4 regions of the Pseudogracilibacillus sp. SO30301A genome follow, and region 4 is predicted to be linked to each of the others. Evidence: riboswitches for the same ligand, from Rfam matches in the RefSeq annotation. Region 4 holds a riboswitch; each other region holds the start of a gene.
What was found. A riboswitch is a leader RNA that binds a small molecule or an ion and turns the genes downstream of it on or off. The one in region 4 is predicted to bind thiamine pyrophosphate.

Region 1 (4,340 bases), on a different contig from region 4:
GACTATATGCAAAATTCATTTAATTTTATAATTATTTATTTCTATTTGAGGAGGGAACTTTTTGAAACAAGTATATACTTCATTTGATGAAGTTGTTCGTGATGTACATGATGGGGCAACAATAATGGTTGGAGGCTTCGGACTTTGCGGAATTCCTGAAAATGCAATTCATGCATTAGTTAAAACTGGTGTAAAAGATTTAACCGTTATTTCTAATAATTGTGGGGTAGATGATTTTGGGCTCGGCTTACTATTAAAAAATCAACAAATTAAAAAAATGATCGGCTCCTATGTTGGTGAAAACAAAGAATTTGAACGCCAAGTTATAGAAGGAATCATTGAAGTCGAATTAACTCCTCAAGGAACGCTCGCTGAAAAAATTCGTGCTGGAGGTGCCGGAATTCCTGCTTTTTATACACCGGCTGGGGTTGGTACACCGATTGCTGAAGGTAAAGAAACTCGAACATTTAACGGAAAAGAGTATGTTCTTGAAGAAGCTTTAACTGCTGATTTTAGTTTTGTAAGAGCGTTAAAAGGCGACAAAATGGGGAACTTAATTTATAACAAAACAGCGAGAAACTTTAATCCAATTATTGCGGCGGCAGGAAAAGTAACAATCGCTGAAGTGGAGGAGCTTGTAGAAGTCGGTGAACTTGACCCTAACTACATTCATACCCCAAGCATTTACGTGCAACGAATTATCCAAGGTAATCAGGAAAAACGGATTGAAAGACGAACAGTTGCCACGGCAAATAATTAAGTGAGGAGTGAAAACATGGGTAAAGCGAAAGTTCGTGAAAAAATCGCCCGTCGAGCGGAGAAAGAAATTAAGGACGGATACTATGTGAATTTAGGGATCGGTATGCCGACTCTAGTTGCCAATTATATTTCGGATAATAAACATGTCGTGCTTCAGTCGGAAAACGGCCTCCTTGGAATTGGTCCTTATCCAACTGAAGAAGAAATTGATGCAGACTTAATAAACGCTGGTAAGGAAACGGTAACCATGATCGATGGAGCTGCATTATTTGATAATGCTGAAAGTTTTGCAATGATACGTGGAGGTCATATTAACCTTGCTATATTAGGTGGAATGGAAGTTTCCGAAGCTGGTGATTTAGCAAACTGGATGATTCCCGGCAAAATGATTAAAGGTATGGGTGGTGCAATGGACCTCGTTCACGGTGCCCAGCAAATCATTGTCATTATGGAGCATGTTACCCGTGACGGTGAACCGAAAATTTTAAAAGAATGTACGCTGCCACTCACAGGTAAAGGTGTCGTAAATAAAATTATTACAGATCGGGCGGTCATAGAAGTTACAGATAACGGTCTCGTCTTACTTGAAGTTGCTGATGGTTTTACAGTAGAGGATGTCGTAAATTCTACAGAAGCTGAATTAACAATTAGTGAGAGATTACTTGAGAAGGCATATTAATTTTTAATTGTCCCATTCGTTAAAAAAACGAGTGGGATTTTTTTATGTTTGCATGTGCGTCACTCGACGTTTAAACAAGCCACTAAGCATGTTTTTCAGTGACTCTGCATGTTGGAAGAGACACTTTGCATCTTTTCCAACGGCTCTGCACGCCGGAGGAGCAACTTCGCATCTTTTCCAGCGACTCTGCATGCTGGAAGAGACACATCGCATCTTTTCCAGCGACTTTGCATGCTGGAAGAGACACATCGCATCTTTTCCAGCGACTCTGCATGCTGGAAGAGACACATCGCATCTTTTCTCGCCACAAGCAAGTCACGCCAGCCACTAAGCATGTTTTCTAGCTGCCCCATTATTGTGTGAATTAAAACACAAAGTCTTTATTAATATGTGTAATATTTTACTCGGGGGAAATTTTCGCTAATTTACTAGCCAAAAAAGAGAAGGCATTCTATCATAAAATGTATGCTTACTAGGGCAAATACATTTAGAAAGAGACCTTCTCATGGAACGTATTATAACAAGAATTTATGAAATATTAAAGGAAACAAAAATTAGTCCGATATGACAATAAAAAGGATTTCTGCTATAATGACTTTAGGGTAAATAATTCCATATGCACACTACTAGGGGTGCCCAAATATGCGGGCTGAGAAGAAATACAGATTATTTCTAACTCTTGTGAACCTGATCTAGTTTATACTAGCGGAGGGAAGTAGTAAATCGTTAATGTTAAAATTTAGTTAACTACAAACCAGGTTCCGTGTTGAATCTGGTTTTTTACTGTTTTATAAGCTAACACCCCTTTCGAATTGGTTTAAGAGGAGAAGGTCACATGAATCAAACAAGATTACTAACAACGATGGCTTTATTAGTAGCTATTGGAACATTGGGATCTCAATTGATTTGGTTTCCCGCTGGTGTTGCGAGGGCTTATCCCGTCCAACATGCGGTGAACGTTTTGGCTGCTGTAATGCTAGGACCAGGGCCAGCTGTTGCAATTGCTTTTGTGATTGGACTACTTAGAAATATGCTTGGACTCGGCTCATTACTTGCATTTCCCGGTGGAATGTTTGGGGCATTTTTAGCCGGTTACCTATACAAAAAGTTTGGGAAAAAATACTTCGCCGCACTAGGTGAAGTTATCGGGACAGGAATCATTGGTGCGTTATTCTCCGTCCCATTTGCCAAAATTTTAATGGGAACATCTTTTGGTGCCTTATTTTTCATCCCCCCTTTCTTAGTGAGCAGTATTACAGGTGCAGGAATTGCTTTATTTATCGTTTCTCGCGTTAAATATGAAAATTTTATTCAATTGAAAAATGAGCATAAATTATAAAAGGAGTTGCTTAACATGAAAGAAGTAGCTTGTTCTTTAACAATTGCAGGCACTGATCCATCAGGGGGTGCAGGAATTCAAGCTGATTTAAAAACTTTTCAAGAATTACAAAGTTACGGCATGTCTATCATTACATCAGTAGTTGCACAAAATACAACCGGGGTTCAAAATATTCATCATCTTCCTTTACAGATGATTGAAGATCAGTTAGAATCTGTTTTTTCTGATATGCCAGTACATGCATTTAAAACAGGAATGATCGCAAATATTGACATGATGGAAATTATTCAAGCAAAAGTGAAAGACAAAGTTATCCCTTTTGTTATTGACCCTGTTATGGTTGCAACGAGTGGGGATGCGTTAATTAATGAGGATGCGAGAGTTTACTTACGAGATCAACTAGTGCCACTTTGTAAAGTAATTACACCTAATATACCTGAAGCAGAATTTTTAACTGGGGAAAAAATCACTTCAACTGAAGCGATGCAAGATGCTGCCAAAAAAATTGTTGATAAATATGGCGCGGGAGCTGCACTTGTAAAAGGCGGACACCTTGTCGGGGATGCGATTGACTTTTTATATGATGGAAAAGAAATGTACACATTTACAGAAAAACGCATTGATACAGTAAATACTCATGGTACAGGATGCACGTACTCCGCTGCAATCACTGCTTATTTAAGTCATGGTCTTTCATTGATTGAAGCTGTTGAAAAAAGTAAACACTATGTGACGGAAGCAATTAAACAATCGTTTGATTTAGGTAAAGGAAACGGACCAACAAATCATTTTGCAGTGAGAAAGGAAGCCATTAAACTATGAATGGAATCGAACAAGTAAGAAAAGCACAGCCGTTAATTCACCATTTAACGAACCAAGTTGTCATGAACTTTACTGCAAACGGACTGCTAGCTTTTGGCGGCTCTCCAATCATGGCAAAAGAACCGGCAGAAGCACGTGATATGGCGAGCATTGCCAACGGTGTACTCATAAACATTGGGACGATTGTAGAAAAAGAACTTGAAGCAATGATAATCGCTGGACAAACTGCAAATGAAAGAGGGATACCAGTCGTCCTTGACCCTGTTGGTGTTGCCGCTTCTAATTTCAGAAAACAAGCAATTCAAACATTGTTAGAAAACATTTCTTTTACTGCTGTTAAGGGAAATGCCGGTGAGATGGCGCATTTAGTTGAAGTCGCTTGGGAAACAAAAGGTGTAGAGTCCATTGATGATGATATGTCAAAATTAGAAGAGATAGCTCAACTAGTTGCGGAAAAATATAATACTTTAGCTGTAGTGACTGGTGAAATTGATATTATTTGTTATAACAAAAAAGTTAAAGCAAACAGAACCGGACATAAGTTTTTAACTAGAATTACAGGCGCAGGATGCCTACTTGGCTCCATTCTTACCGCTTGTTTAACAACAGAAATTGAAAAGATAGATGCAGCTTATGAAGCAGTTCATTTTTACGGTGCAGCTGCTGAAAAAGCTGCTGAAAGAAACGAGGTTAACGGAACAGGTACCTTCCTCCCTGCCTTTATCGATGAACTTGGAAAAT
Region 2 (4,340 bases), on a different contig from region 4:
ACTCATATAATTCGACAATTTCTTTGTTTAAAACATCCACGTTAATTTCTTCTATAACTGTATCCACTATTTCGTATTCTTCTTTTAATAATAAAATTCTTTTTACGCTTTCTTCTATGCGACTTTCTGTTATCTCACCAGCTAGAACAGATGCTTTTATCTGTTCAAAAACAGCTGTTATGTTCTCATAATTATGGGCTACTAAAACAATGTCTACCCCTGCTTTTATAGCATGAACTGCTGCTTCTCCTATTTTATAATTATTAGAGATAGCACCCATTGTTAAATCATCCGTCATGATGACGCCATCAAAATGAAGTTCTTCCCTAAGAATACCAGTAATTATTTCATATGAAAGTGTAGCTGGATCGTCTCCTATTTGAGGTAGCTTAATATGCGCCGTCATCACTACGTCAGCGCCTGCATCAATCGCAGTCTTAAAAGGGACTAATTCAATAGCTTCTAATTCATCCATATTTTTATCTATTACAGGCAATTCTTCATGGGAATCAATATGCGTATCCCCAAGACCTGGAAAATGTTTGATAACAGGAATTACTTGTTCTGCTTGCATTCCTTGCATCACTTCAACCCCGAGTTCTCCCACCAGTTGAGGATTACTTCCAAATGAGCGATCTCCAATTACAGGATTATTTGGATTGTTATTCACATCTATTACTGGGGCAAAATTTACTTGAAAACCAAAAGCTTTTACTTGCCTTCCCAATACTTCACCTGTTTTTCGAGCAAATTCCTTATCGTTTTTCAGACCAATTTCTTCGTTTGTTTGCAAATCGTATAAATTTGGTAATCTCGTAACGGTGCCACCTTCTTGATCCACACTAAGCAATAGCGGTATGTTGTTCTGTTTATTTTCAATTTTTAAATCATTTGATAAGTTTAATGACTGATTCGGTTCTTCTAAGTTAGCTGAAAATAAAATAAAACCGCCTAATTTATACGTATGAATCAATTTCTTTGATTGATTAGTCAAAATTGTACCGGTAATTCCACCAATAATAAGCTGACCGATTTTTTCATCCAAAGTCATTTTTTTAATTATTTTGGATATGTCATCAACTTCATTTTTATCCATACTAGCTTCAGTTTCTCCCTCTAATTGTTTCATCGTTGTAGTTATATTTTCTCGCTGCGGATTTGTTGGGACCAGGTTATGTGAACTTTTTCCAACATCCGCTTCTAATGTAATCATTGGATCTTGAGCCACAGTTAAAAATACAATCAAGCAAACGATTATCGCGATAATAGAAACTACAAATCTTTTCACCAAACCACCTCTGGTATAACGTGTCTTAAATATTGTCAGTTACTAAAATGCCTGCTTTTTTTAAAGCGTTACAAGCAGCATCAATTTTTTCTTGTGAATCTGATTCTATTGTATGTAAATGAATACCCCCGGTTAAAATTAATAGTGGAGCAGCATTATTTTGTGAAAAGCTCTGAACAAACTGTTCTACTTCATATCTACTTTTCACCATAAGAGAGCCGATCAATTCGCCATAAAAAGGATGTTCTACAATCACATCTACGACGGTAACACCGCAGTCTACCATAAGTTCAAGCTCTTTCTTCGTTTCCTCAGGTGTATGTTTACAAACAATCACTTTGCGAAATGTGTCATTCTGAGTTTTCTGTTGATAATACAAATATCCTCGACTAGTCGCAATGATCGGTTCTTCACTTGTTCTAAGTAAAGCAATATCTGTTACGATTACTTGCCTGCTTACACCTGTTTTTTCCGCAAGCATCTTTCCAGTTAGTGGTTTATCGTTTTGCTTAAGCAAATCAATAATATATTTTCTACGTTCGTCGCCGGTCATATTTATCCTTTTTCCCATTTATATTCCATCCCTTTGCTTTTGATGATTATTATTCCATCTTTTTATTTGTTCACATCTTATCACAGATTAATTAACTTGTTGATTGTTATACAGTGTCACTATTGAATATTTTCCCAGTAAGTTTGAATCAAAACTTGAAATGAGCTAAAATAAGATATGATAATGAAAAAGCAGAAATTATAATGTCTACAGGGGGAGCCATTCGGCTGAGAGTGAACAATTTGTTCTTACCCTTCGAACCTGTTAGTTAATACTAGCGTAGGGATGTAGTTTTTTTATGGGAAAAATTAGTCAATCTAAACGGATACCCATCAAGCTCCCCGTAGAATTGCTTTTTTGCATTAAAAATTTGGGGGAGTGTTAAATTAATGAGCTCGAACCGTACTTTATTTTTTATTGAAGTTGCCATTCTAACAGCTTTAGCATTGCTATTAGATATTATTCCTTTTTTAAAGTTTAAACTTTGGCCAGCTGGTGGTTCTATTTCATTAGCAATGATTCCTGTGTTCATACTGGCTTTTCGTTGGGGTATAAAAGGCGGAATCCTTTCAGGGTTCTTATGGGGTATATTGCAGATTGCAGTAGGAGATGCGTATATTCTTAATTTTTGGCAAGGATTAATTGAATATGGACTTGCATTTACTGTACTAGGCTTTGCGGGGATTTTTGCAAAATCTGTTCAACAGGCTGTAAAACAACAGAATAAAAAAGAGTTATTTAAGTTTATAATTGCAGGGATTCTTGTCGGCGGTTCATTACGTTTTCTTGCCCATTTCTTTGCAGGATTTATATTCTTTGCCGACTCAGTACCTGAAGGACAACCGGCTTGGCTATACTCCTTTATTTATAACTGTTCGTACATGATTCCAGCGATGATTATTTGCATTATTATTATCTATTACTTATTTAACAAACAACCGAGAATGCTACTTAAAAATTAAACTATATGTAAAAAATAGATAACCTATTTAATTAATGGTTATCTATTTTTTATTGAAAAATTTTAAACGCCTCGATTGAGCAACCAAAAATAATTGAAATACTATTGGAAAATTGTGGATAAAATCAATAAGATAAGTTCATCTACAGAGATCGAGATTCATACGATGCAAGAATTAAGCTTTATTCTTAAAGCACATGTGCGAAAAGAAGCACGAATTATTTTTCCAATGATTAAAAAGGCACTTCCCGAAGAAGTACTACAAGAAATGGTACCGTACTTACAGATTTTCCGAACGGGAAAGCCCATTGTCTTTAGACGTGGGATGAAAGTGAGGGCCAATATGGAGTGGTATAAAAAACGAAGGTTTGTACCACTTCGTATTTGAAATTATTTTTTCTTGAGATATGCATGAAATTAATGTTAAAAACGGTACAAACGTTCCTCTTTATGTTATAGCAGGAGTTGAGCAACTTGCAAACGAACACAGTTAAGCTAGAGCTTCAAAAACTGACAAAGAGAAAATGGCAATGTACCGTAAGATGACAGCGATAAATACCGCTTTTTCGAATTGGCTTTTAGGTTTTGATGAACTCCAAACAGCTACTTCGAAAGTACTTAAACGCTATTCGGATGAGCCATTTCCTTCACCTATTGTCAATCAAACGATTCGGACAGTAAAATCGAAAAAGAAAAAACAGAAAGCGAAAACGTTTTGTTGTATGTGGTGTAGCTTCAATAATTAAAACTTTAAGGTGGAAAGAGAAAACGGGTTATATAAAGTTTCTTTTCCAACACTAGAAAAGCTATCAAAGATTGGTGGAGCAAGACGGATTCATTTTTACTGATAAATTAATCAGATCTCACTCTTATTTCCTTATTTTAAGTTGTCCGCCCTTTCATTTCCTTTTACTGCGAATAAATTATAGTAGTGGCAAAAAGGAGGTGAATGGTTGGTGAAAGATAATGATAATAAAAAGGAGCTATATAACCTATCCAACCAAATGGTAGAAATTTTTATTAGCAATATATTCTCTAAAAATAACATTGATTTAGAAGAAGCAAAATCTAACATTACAGATGAGCAACGTGAATCACTAAAGCAATCAGTTGCAAAACTTAAAGAACAAGTAGAAGAATTCTTATACGAAAAGAATGCTACAAAGACAGTCACTGAAGATGAAGTGAAAAAGAAAGTTGAAAGTCCTCTTAGGGAACTTTTCTTGAATAGAAATAAACAAGCGGAAGAGTGAGCAGTTGATTAAATGGTTGAATTGATTGGTAAATTAGCGCACTCAAATAACTGCTTCGGTGCATTTAATGAATATATAGGAGGGATAAAATATGTATGATTACGATTACGACTATGATTATAAGTACAGTAATCGGTGGGTGGCACTAGATAGGGATTCAGAGCACCCAGTAGGAAGAGCATGTAAAAACGATTCGAATAATGATATCAATGACGCAGACCAGTATTCAGAAATCGACCAATCTTCCAATGAAACTATCATTATTAGAGATTCTTGCGAGATCAC
Region 3 (4,340 bases), on a different contig from region 4:
CTGTTTTTAGTTATAATAAAGAAAAAGATGTTTCCGATACTTTTATAATTGAATTTCCAACCTTTTCGGTTTTGGAATTTCATTATTTGCAACTTCATTTAATTAAAAAGAATTGGCGAGCTTTTATTCGTAAAGATAATCCTGCTGCAGCCGCACTACTAAGTAAAATGGGTTATACAGAAAAAGAACGTGTACAAGTAAAATTAGAATTTTTACGCATGGTAAGTCGAATGGAACTAGATCCCGCAAGAACAGCATTACTCTACGGTTTTTTCGAAACGTATTTAAAGCTAAACGAAGAGGAGGAAAAACAAATGCGAGAGGAGATTTCAAATCTGCCGGAAGAAGAGGCAACCCGCATCCTTGAATTGCCAAACTCCTATTTTGAAAAGGGTATGGAAAGAGGAATGGAAAGAGGAATGGAACAAGTGGCGGTCAACATGATTAAGAAGGGCTTCTCAAATGAAGAAATAGTGGACATAACTGGTTTAAGTAATGAGAAGGTGAAAGAGATAAGGAAAAAACTAGATGAGTAATAATTTGGAATTTTTAGTGTAATAGGTAAACAACAACCTCAAGCGGTAGTGAAATTTAGTAATAAAATACTCCCTTCTGTAATACATGTATACCACAATTTCTCTAAGTTTTCACTTGAACATTCATGATTTTTCAAACTATATTAACAAAACGATTTTAGACAGAGGACACAGCTAAAAATAGTTGTAGGCTAGACAAAGTTGGGTAGGTAATAACAAAACATGGTTTAAAATAAAAATAACAATTAAGAGAAAGAGAGGGTGGTAATGTGACGAACCTATACCGTAATGATTCTATTTCAGTTGAGGAGTATTTTCGAATACGGGAAACCTCTGATGCATTACTCGAATATATTGATGGATTTGTTTACATGTCGCCATCTCCATCTACAAAACATCAACGTATATCCAGGAATCTGGAGATCAAACTTGATAATTTTCTTGAAGGAAAGCCTTGTGAGTTATTTCATGCGCCATATGACATTGAATTAAAAAGTGATGCAATAAAGGATACTAAAATTGTTATTCCTGATATCAGTATTATTTGTGATAAAAGTGGTTTTACAGATGCTAGATATGTTGGAGTTCCCAACCTAATTGTTGAAATCTTAAGTCCTTCCAACCAGTCGCATGATCTCATTACAGCCAAATTACTTACAATTAATCCGAGGTTATCGGATATGGTATAATCTGGGCAAAAGGTTGTAAGGAGTGATAAAGTGTCTACTAAACTAAAAGAAAGTGCTCAACAATTTCAAAATAAATTATTGGGTTTAGGATATTCAAATCAAGTAGTTGAATTGCCAAGTAGTACAAGGACAGCAAAAGAAGCCGCTGAAGCGATCGGTTGCGATGTTGAACATATCGCGAAATCAATTATTTTTCGTTTGAAAAATACTAATCAAGCTTTACTCGTTGTTGCGAGTGGGAAAAATCGAATTAATGAGCGGCGAATTAGCGGCTATGTAGATGACAAGATTAAAAATGCGGACGCTAATTTTGTCCGTGAAAAGACAGGCTTTGTCATTGGTGGTGTACCACCGCTTGGTCATAAAGAAAAAGTGATTACACTAATTGATGAGGATCTGTTTCAGTATGAAACAATCTGGGCAGCGGCAGGCCATCCGATGGCAGTTTTCCAATTGACACCTGATGAATTAGTGACGATGACAGGAGGACGAGTAGTCTCTGTGAAATAACTTTGATAATTTTTTGACAAAACGGACAGTTTATAGTTAACTCAATTTTTTGATATTCTTTTGACAAAATGAATAATTTAGGTTAACTTAGGTATTAACTGAATAGATGAATCACTAGGGGAGCAAAATCTTGCTGAGAAAGACATGTCTTGACCCTTTGAACCTGATCTAGATTATACTAGCGTAGGGAAGTGGTGGTGGTATTATTCAATATACCTTAGTATTCTACCATTCCCCATGCATATGGAATGGTTTTTTGATTCTTCATTCAGAAAAATACATAAGGGAGAAGAAATACAATGTTATTTAGTGACCGCCTGTTTAAAGCAGTTGAACCAGTCTGGAACAGTTATTTGGAGCATCCGTTTGTGAAAGGGATTGGGGAAGGAACACTCGATAAGGAAAAGTTCATTCATTATATGAAGCAAGATTATGTGTACCTTATTGAATATTCCCGCGTATTTGCGATCGGAAGCACAAAGGCTAATGACCTAAAAACGATGACGATTTTTGCAAACCTCCTCCACGGGACAATGAATTTTGAAATGGATCTACACCGTGAATATGCAGAAAAATTTGGCATTACAAATGAAGAACTTGAAGCGACAGAACCGTCCGCGACGATGACAGCGTACACGAGCTATATGATCAGCCAGGCGCAACTTGGTGGCGTGGAGAATGCAATTGCGGCAGTACTTGCATGTGCATGGAGCTACAACTGGATCGGGAGAAAACTAGCAACATGGCCAGGAGCTCTCACCCACGAATTTTACGGGAACTGGGTTAACATGTACTCCTCCGACGGATTTACAAAAATTGCAAACGACTGTATCAATTTAATCAATACAATCGCAACAGACAAACCAAAGCATGAACTGAAAAAACTAGAAGAAATCTTCGTGAAAACGAGCTATTTTGAATATATGTTCTGGGACATGGCGGAAAATCTCTCCATGTGGCCAGTGAAAGAATTAGCAAAATCATAAGTAGTTGAAAAGACGGGGGAACCCGTCTTTTTTGATTTTAGGCAGACAATAAACATATCGAAATGATTGGCAAGATGTCGAGTCATTCTACAACATTGAACCTCTGACTTCGCTTGATATTTCTATCATATAATTTTCTCTATACAAGCTTACAGATTTGATCGCAGTTCTTCAATAGACTTTTATCCATCCACAATTTACAATAGAATTAAGTCGAATATTGTAGGTGATCACATTTGCAACCTTTTAAAAAAGTAATTGAAGCTTCCTATTTAACTGTAGATAAAGCGTGGAGCTATCGAGCAATATTACGCTATTTTTATATTCAACATGAAAGAATGCGAGAATTTCTTTTTCCTGAAGAAGTATATGAATACTTAATGAGCTTACAAGAATTTGCTGATTATACCGAAGAACAATTGCATCAAGATTTGGATCAACTCGTACGGTGGAATAACTTAATTGCCCGACAAGAAACGGGGAAAGCTCGTACGATAGAAGAATTTAAGAAAAAGAGATTTCGATACCAATGTACACCATATACTGTCGAATTTGAACGCATGCTACAAGAAATGGAAAAGGGTGGAGAAACGTTTGGTGGATCGCTTGAGAAAAAGGAGTTTGAGCGATTATATCAAGCACTCTTTGAGGTGGAAAAACTTGTTAGGAAAAATTCACCCCTTCCAAGTGCTGATGAATGTGCTCAAATTTGGAACGATGTATTTACGTATTTTCGCTCGATTACGAAAAACACTTCCGATTATATTGCTCATATTAATTCAGAAGAAGCGGAAGAGCGGATGCAAACAGAGGCATTTCTCGTATTTAAAGATCAATTCACGACTTATTTGCGAGACTTCATTATTGAATTACAACAAACAGCACTTAAAATTCAGCAACTATTAAGATCCATTGAACTAACAACATTAGAATCACTGATTGAACAAGTGATCATCCACCAACAACGAGTTCCCCGTTTTGAAGATATTCAATTAGATAAAAAAGAACTTATCGAAGCGGAACAAGAGAAATGGCAAAGTCTATCCATTTGGTTTCTAGGAAATGAACGAAGAGAAAGTGAACTCGACATGCTACAAATCCGCACAAATGAACAAATTAGACGGATCACCCGGGTTGTACAACGATTAGGAGAAAGACATAATTACTTCCGGAGCCGAAAAAAAGATTATCTCCACCTAGCGAAATGGTTTGATACTTTACCTGACGTAAAAGACGCCCATGAACTTTCAGCTGTTGTTTTTGGTGTGTTTCATACAAGGCATTTATTTAGCGATCACGTCCCGACAGATGATATTTATACAGATGTGTGGGACGAGCATCCGATGGAACACGAAACAAATCCACGGATCCGAAATTACCGGGAAAAAACACGCCCAGGTGCGATCATTAGCCAACAGAAACAAAAAGAAGAAACAAAACGAGAGCATCTTCGTCACAAACAAATCGAACAACAAACACTTGAAAAATATATGGATGGAAATGAAATTCATCTCGACCAACTACCAGTTATTGAACCTTACGTAAGAAAAATGTTATTAAGTTGGATCGGAAAAGCAATGATGCGAAAAGACCGAACATTGCAAACGGAACATGGGCAC
Region 4 (4,340 bases):
TTTAGATTAAATATTTTCGTTTAATTGAATGTTATGTGGGGGAAAATTCATGGGAAGAGAAGAGATGCTAGACTTTTTAAAAAGAATCGCTGATGGGATTTCTGTAATGTTTGGGAGTAACTGTGAGGTCGTTATACATGACTTGGAAAATAGTGAATCTTCTATCCTATATATAACGAACAGTCATGTTACAGACCGTGAAGTAGGGAATAAGCTCGATTTATTAGGAACAAGAGATATTGATGAGCTGTATAAAGGTGTAGATCTAGTTAATTTAAACGGGATTTCTAAAAATAATCATTTATTAAAGTGCTCTACATTTCATGCTAAAGGGGAAGATTATCATTTTGCACTTGGGGTGAATTTTGATTACACAAATGTTCTCATGATTCAAAACTTAGTAAATGATTTTACTCGCGTAGGTGACAATATTGAAATTGCAGCAAGTGAAAAAGATGAGAACTTGGAGCAAAAGTTAGATGAGTTTTATAAAAAAGCGGTAAATCATATTGGAAAACCAATTCCATTTATGAGAAAAAGAGAACGGGTAGAAATGATTCGATTTTTACAAGATAAAGGGGCTTTTTCAATCCATAAAAGCATTCCGATAATTGCTGAAAAAATGAAGGTTTCACGATATACAATATACAATTATTTAAGAGAAATAAAAAATGAGCAGGCACACAAAATATAATGCCTGCTCATTTTTAATGTTCACAAATAACTTTCTTATTGATGATTCTTCGTCTAACTCTGACACACGGAAGTACTGTTCTTAACCCTGCAGGACACTTCCAACTTTGTTCTTTTCGTTATCCATATTGTTCATCGACCTCATCGCATTTAGTACAACAAGCAAAATAGCGCCTACATGAGCGATGATAGCAATCCAGATAGTTAACCAGCCAGGTATGACAAGTAGAAGGGTGATTAATATAAGACCTAGAGCAAAAGAAATATTTTGTTTAGTGCCAATCTGAAGCGAAATGTGCCGGTTTCGGAAATAATGTGCCGATCTGAAGCGAAATGTGCCGTTTTCAGAAATAATGTGCCAATCTAAAGGAAGATGTGCCGGTTTTCGGAAATAATGTGCCGATCTGAAGGAAGATGTGCCGTTTTCGGAAATAATGTGCCAATCTGAAGGAAGATGTGCCGTTTTCAGAAATAATGTGCCAATCTGAAGCGAAATGTGCCGGTTTTCGGAAATAATGTGCCAATCTAAAGGAAGATGTGCCGTTTTCGGAAATAATGTGCCAATCTGAAGCGAAATGTATTATATGTAAAGCCTTTCTGCTTGTGAGATCGTATATGGAGTTTTGTTAAGTCATCATTCATGAGAGTAATGTCTGCTGTTTCAAAAGAGGTGTCTGTCCCGGCACCGCTCATTGCAATAGCAACTGTTGCATTTGCCAGAGCCGGTGCATCATTCATTCCATCTCCAATCATTGCTACTGAATGATCAGATTGATTTCTTCTATTAACACAGTCAAGTTTGTTTGTTGCACCGTTTTTGTTATGGAAAGATAGACAAATAACGATAATGAACTAACAACAAGTAATTGAATAAAAGATGTGGTAATACTTGGCACATCTTAAAATATATCCAACCTATATTGAAAAATTTTTAAATTAGCTTTACAATTACTTATATAATAGATAATATTAATACCAAGAAATAAGTTCACATGGTTTGAGACATACACATGCGACAATCTTGATAGATCAACTTATACCGACTACTGATATTGCCGACGGATTAGGTAATACACTTGAAATGATTTACCCGAGTTTATGCCCACTCGTTGAAAAAAATCTAACGAAAAACAGTCCGTTCCTTTAGTGAAAGCGTATCATTTGGTGCTGAATAATAAAAACAGTCATCTTTAAACGTTGTTATATCAATGGTTTGAAGTGACTCATAGATATTTTATTACTAGGAGTGCTTGTAAACAAGCTGAGATCGAAGTGTGACTTCGGGATTCTTATAACCTGATCTAGTTAAAACTAGCGAAGGGAAGTGATGTATTGCTATTCGAGACTTGCTATTAGCAAACCACTTTCCTGTATATATTCAGAAAAGTGGTTTTTTGATTATAAGTTAGGTAAGAATTAAAGGAGGTCAAATGAAAGGCTTACATATAATTTCAACTGGAAAACAATCAACGGATGAATTTATAAAAAAGGTTAAAGCAATTCATGCAAAGATAGACTTTATTCATATACGTGAGAGGAATTGGACTGCTAAGGATCACATTGCTGTTATAAGAAAACTTATTGCAGTTGGAGTAGACCCTAAAAAAATCATTATTAATGATCGGGTTGATATTGCTGTGACAGGGCGTGTAGGTGGCGTACAGCTAACCTCTCATAGCCTAGATGTATGTGATGTTAAAAAGTACTTTCCTTCATTACAAATAGGTTGTTCTGTACATAGTGTAGAGGAAGCGTTGGAGAAGGAAGAACAAGGAGCGAACTATTTAATTTATGGTCATATTTTTAAGACAAATTCAAAAATAGGATTACCTCCACGAGGCCTAAAAAATTTGAGCAAGATCACTAGTAGCGTAAAGGTTCCCGTCATTGCCATAGGAGGGATTACACCAATTAATCTTTCTACTGTTTTACAGGAAGGAGCAAGTGGCATTGCAGTTTTGTCAGGGATATTGCTTGCAGAAGATTGTACGATTGCTACCTTGAAATATCGAGAGAAATTAGACGAAAAGAGGTGAAATAAATGAAATTACATATCAATGGTTCCGTAGTAGAAATACCTAGAACGATCAAAACGATTTCACAACTAATTAATCATTTTGATTTTAGGACTCCTGTCATTATTGTCGAGCATAATAATGTTATTTTACAAAATGGAGAACATGAAACTACTCAAATAAATGATGGAGATAAAATTGAATTTGTTCAGTTTGTTGGTGGAGGTTGATTTTTTCAAATGTAGATAAAAAATAAATGGAGGGAAAACGATGTTAAAAATAGGAGATTACGAGTTTACATCAAGATTATTTCTAGGAACAGGCAAATTTTCAGATTTTGATATTCAAAAAGAAGCAGTCATTGCTTCGGAGACAGAAGTGTTAACATTTGCAGTAAGAAGGATGAATATTTTTGAGCCTAGTCAACCCAATTTTTTAGAAAAGATAGATTTAGATAAGTACAAATTTTTACCAAATACTGCCGGAGCAAAAACTGCGGAAGAAGCAGTTAGAATTGCTAAATTAGCACAAGCTTCGGGAATTTGTCATATGGTAAAGGTTGAAATTATCGGCTGTGATAAAACATTGCTGCCAGACCCAGTAGAAACATTGAAGGCGTCAGAACAGCTATTAAATGAAGGGTTTACCGTTTTAACCTATACATCAGATGATGTTGTACTTGCTAGAAGGTTGGAAGAATTAGGAGTTCATGCTGTGATGCCGGGTGCCTCACCAATTGGTTCTGGGCAAGGGATTATTAATCCATTAAATTTGAGTTTCATTACAGAACAAGCTACTATTCCCGTTATTGTAGATGCTGGAATTGGTTCTCCGAAAGATGCTATTTTTGCAATGGAGTTAGGGGCGGATGCAGTGCTGTTAAATACAGCCGTTTCCGGAGCAAAAGATCCGGTTAAAATGGCAAAAGCGATGAAATTAGCAATCGAAGCAGGGAAGCTTGGCTATGAAGCTGGTAGAATACCGATGAAAAGAACGGCGACAGCAAGCAGCCCTTTAGAAGGGATTAGTTTATAATGATGGATCGTTACTCTAGACAAATTTTGTTTCCTTCTATTGGGGAAGGGGGACAGCAAAAGTTAGCAAAAAAGCATGTATTAATAATAGGAATTGGAACACTTGGTACCCAGAGTTCTGAAATGCTAACAAGAGCGGGAATTGGAAAACTAACCATTGTTGATCGTGATTATATCGAATGGAGTAATTTACAAAGACAACAATTGTATATAGAGGAAGATGCAAAAAATCGTACACCAAAAGCAGTGGCTGCAAAAGAGAGGTTGCAGGCGATTAATTCAGAGGTTGAAATTGAAGCAAGAATTATCGATGTAACGCCGGTTGAATTGGAAGAACTTGTAGAAGGCGTAGATTTAATTTTAGATGCAACCGATAATTTTGATATTCGGATGATGATGAATGATATTTCACAAAAACATCAAATACCGTGGATTTATGGCTCTTGTGTAGGAAGTTATGGGATGAGTTTTACGATTGTTCCTAAAGAAACACCATGTCTTCATTGTCTAATGGAAACAGTGCCGGTTGGCGGACCGACTTGTGATACTGCTGGTATTATCCACCCAGCTGCCAGTCAAGTTGTTGTGCACCAAACGA

Region 1: it holds a riboswitch for thiamine pyrophosphate, as region 4 does, so the genes downstream of both, thiW (energy coupling factor transporter S component ThiW) here and tenI (thiazole tautomerase TenI) in region 4, are expected to answer to the same signal.
Region 2: it holds a riboswitch for thiamine pyrophosphate, as region 4 does, so the genes downstream of both, thiT (energy-coupled thiamine transporter ThiT) here and tenI (thiazole tautomerase TenI) in region 4, are expected to answer to the same signal.
Region 3: it holds a riboswitch for thiamine pyrophosphate, as region 4 does, so the genes downstream of both, tenA (thiaminase II) here and tenI (thiazole tautomerase TenI) in region 4, are expected to answer to the same signal.

What each region holds. Positions count from the first base shown of each region.
Region 1 covers NZ_JAXHDD010000030.1:12,474-16,813, reverse strand. Annotated here, with positions in the region: gene SPD89_RS14285 (CoA transferase subunit A) at 62-760, shown strand; gene SPD89_RS14280 (CoA transferase subunit B) at 776-1,438, shown strand; TPP riboswitch at 2,057-2,169, shown strand; gene thiW (energy coupling factor transporter S component ThiW) at 2,274-2,777, shown strand; gene thiD (bifunctional hydroxymethylpyrimidine kinase/phosphomethylpyrimidine kinase) at 2,793-3,599, shown strand; gene thiM (hydroxyethylthiazole kinase) at 3,596-4,340, shown strand, end outside.
Region 2 covers NZ_JAXHDD010000100.1:24-4,363, forward strand. Annotated here, with positions in the region: gene nagZ (beta-N-acetylhexosaminidase) at 1-1,288, opposite strand, end outside; gene SPD89_RS22255 (transcription repressor NadR) at 1,314-1,859, opposite strand; TPP riboswitch at 2,044-2,144, shown strand; gene thiT (energy-coupled thiamine transporter ThiT) at 2,231-2,803, shown strand; gene SPD89_RS22265 (hypothetical protein) at 2,969-3,190, shown strand; gene SPD89_RS22270 (hypothetical protein) at 3,333-3,548, shown strand; gene SPD89_RS22275 (spore coat protein) at 3,756-4,055, shown strand; gene SPD89_RS22280 (spore coat protein) at 4,195-4,340, shown strand, end outside.
Region 3 covers NZ_JAXHDD010000047.1:6,303-10,642, forward strand. Annotated here, with positions in the region: gene SPD89_RS17310 (transposase) at 1-536, shown strand, start outside; partial or broken gene SPD89_RS17315 (Uma2 family endonuclease) at 806-1,177, shown strand; gene SPD89_RS17320 (YbaK/EbsC family protein) at 1,256-1,735, shown strand; TPP riboswitch at 1,842-1,942, shown strand; gene tenA (thiaminase II) at 2,035-2,721, shown strand; gene SPD89_RS17330 (TIGR02677 family protein) at 2,958-4,340, shown strand, end outside.
Region 4 covers NZ_JAXHDD010000060.1:2,324-6,663, forward strand. Annotated here, with positions in the region: gene SPD89_RS19030 (helix-turn-helix transcriptional regulator) at 50-694, shown strand; TPP riboswitch at 1,926-2,033, shown strand; gene tenI (thiazole tautomerase TenI) at 2,124-2,729, shown strand; gene thiS (sulfur carrier protein ThiS) at 2,735-2,938, shown strand; gene SPD89_RS19050 (thiazole synthase) at 2,979-3,743, shown strand; gene SPD89_RS19055 (thiazole biosynthesis adenylyltransferase ThiF) at 3,743-4,340, shown strand, end outside.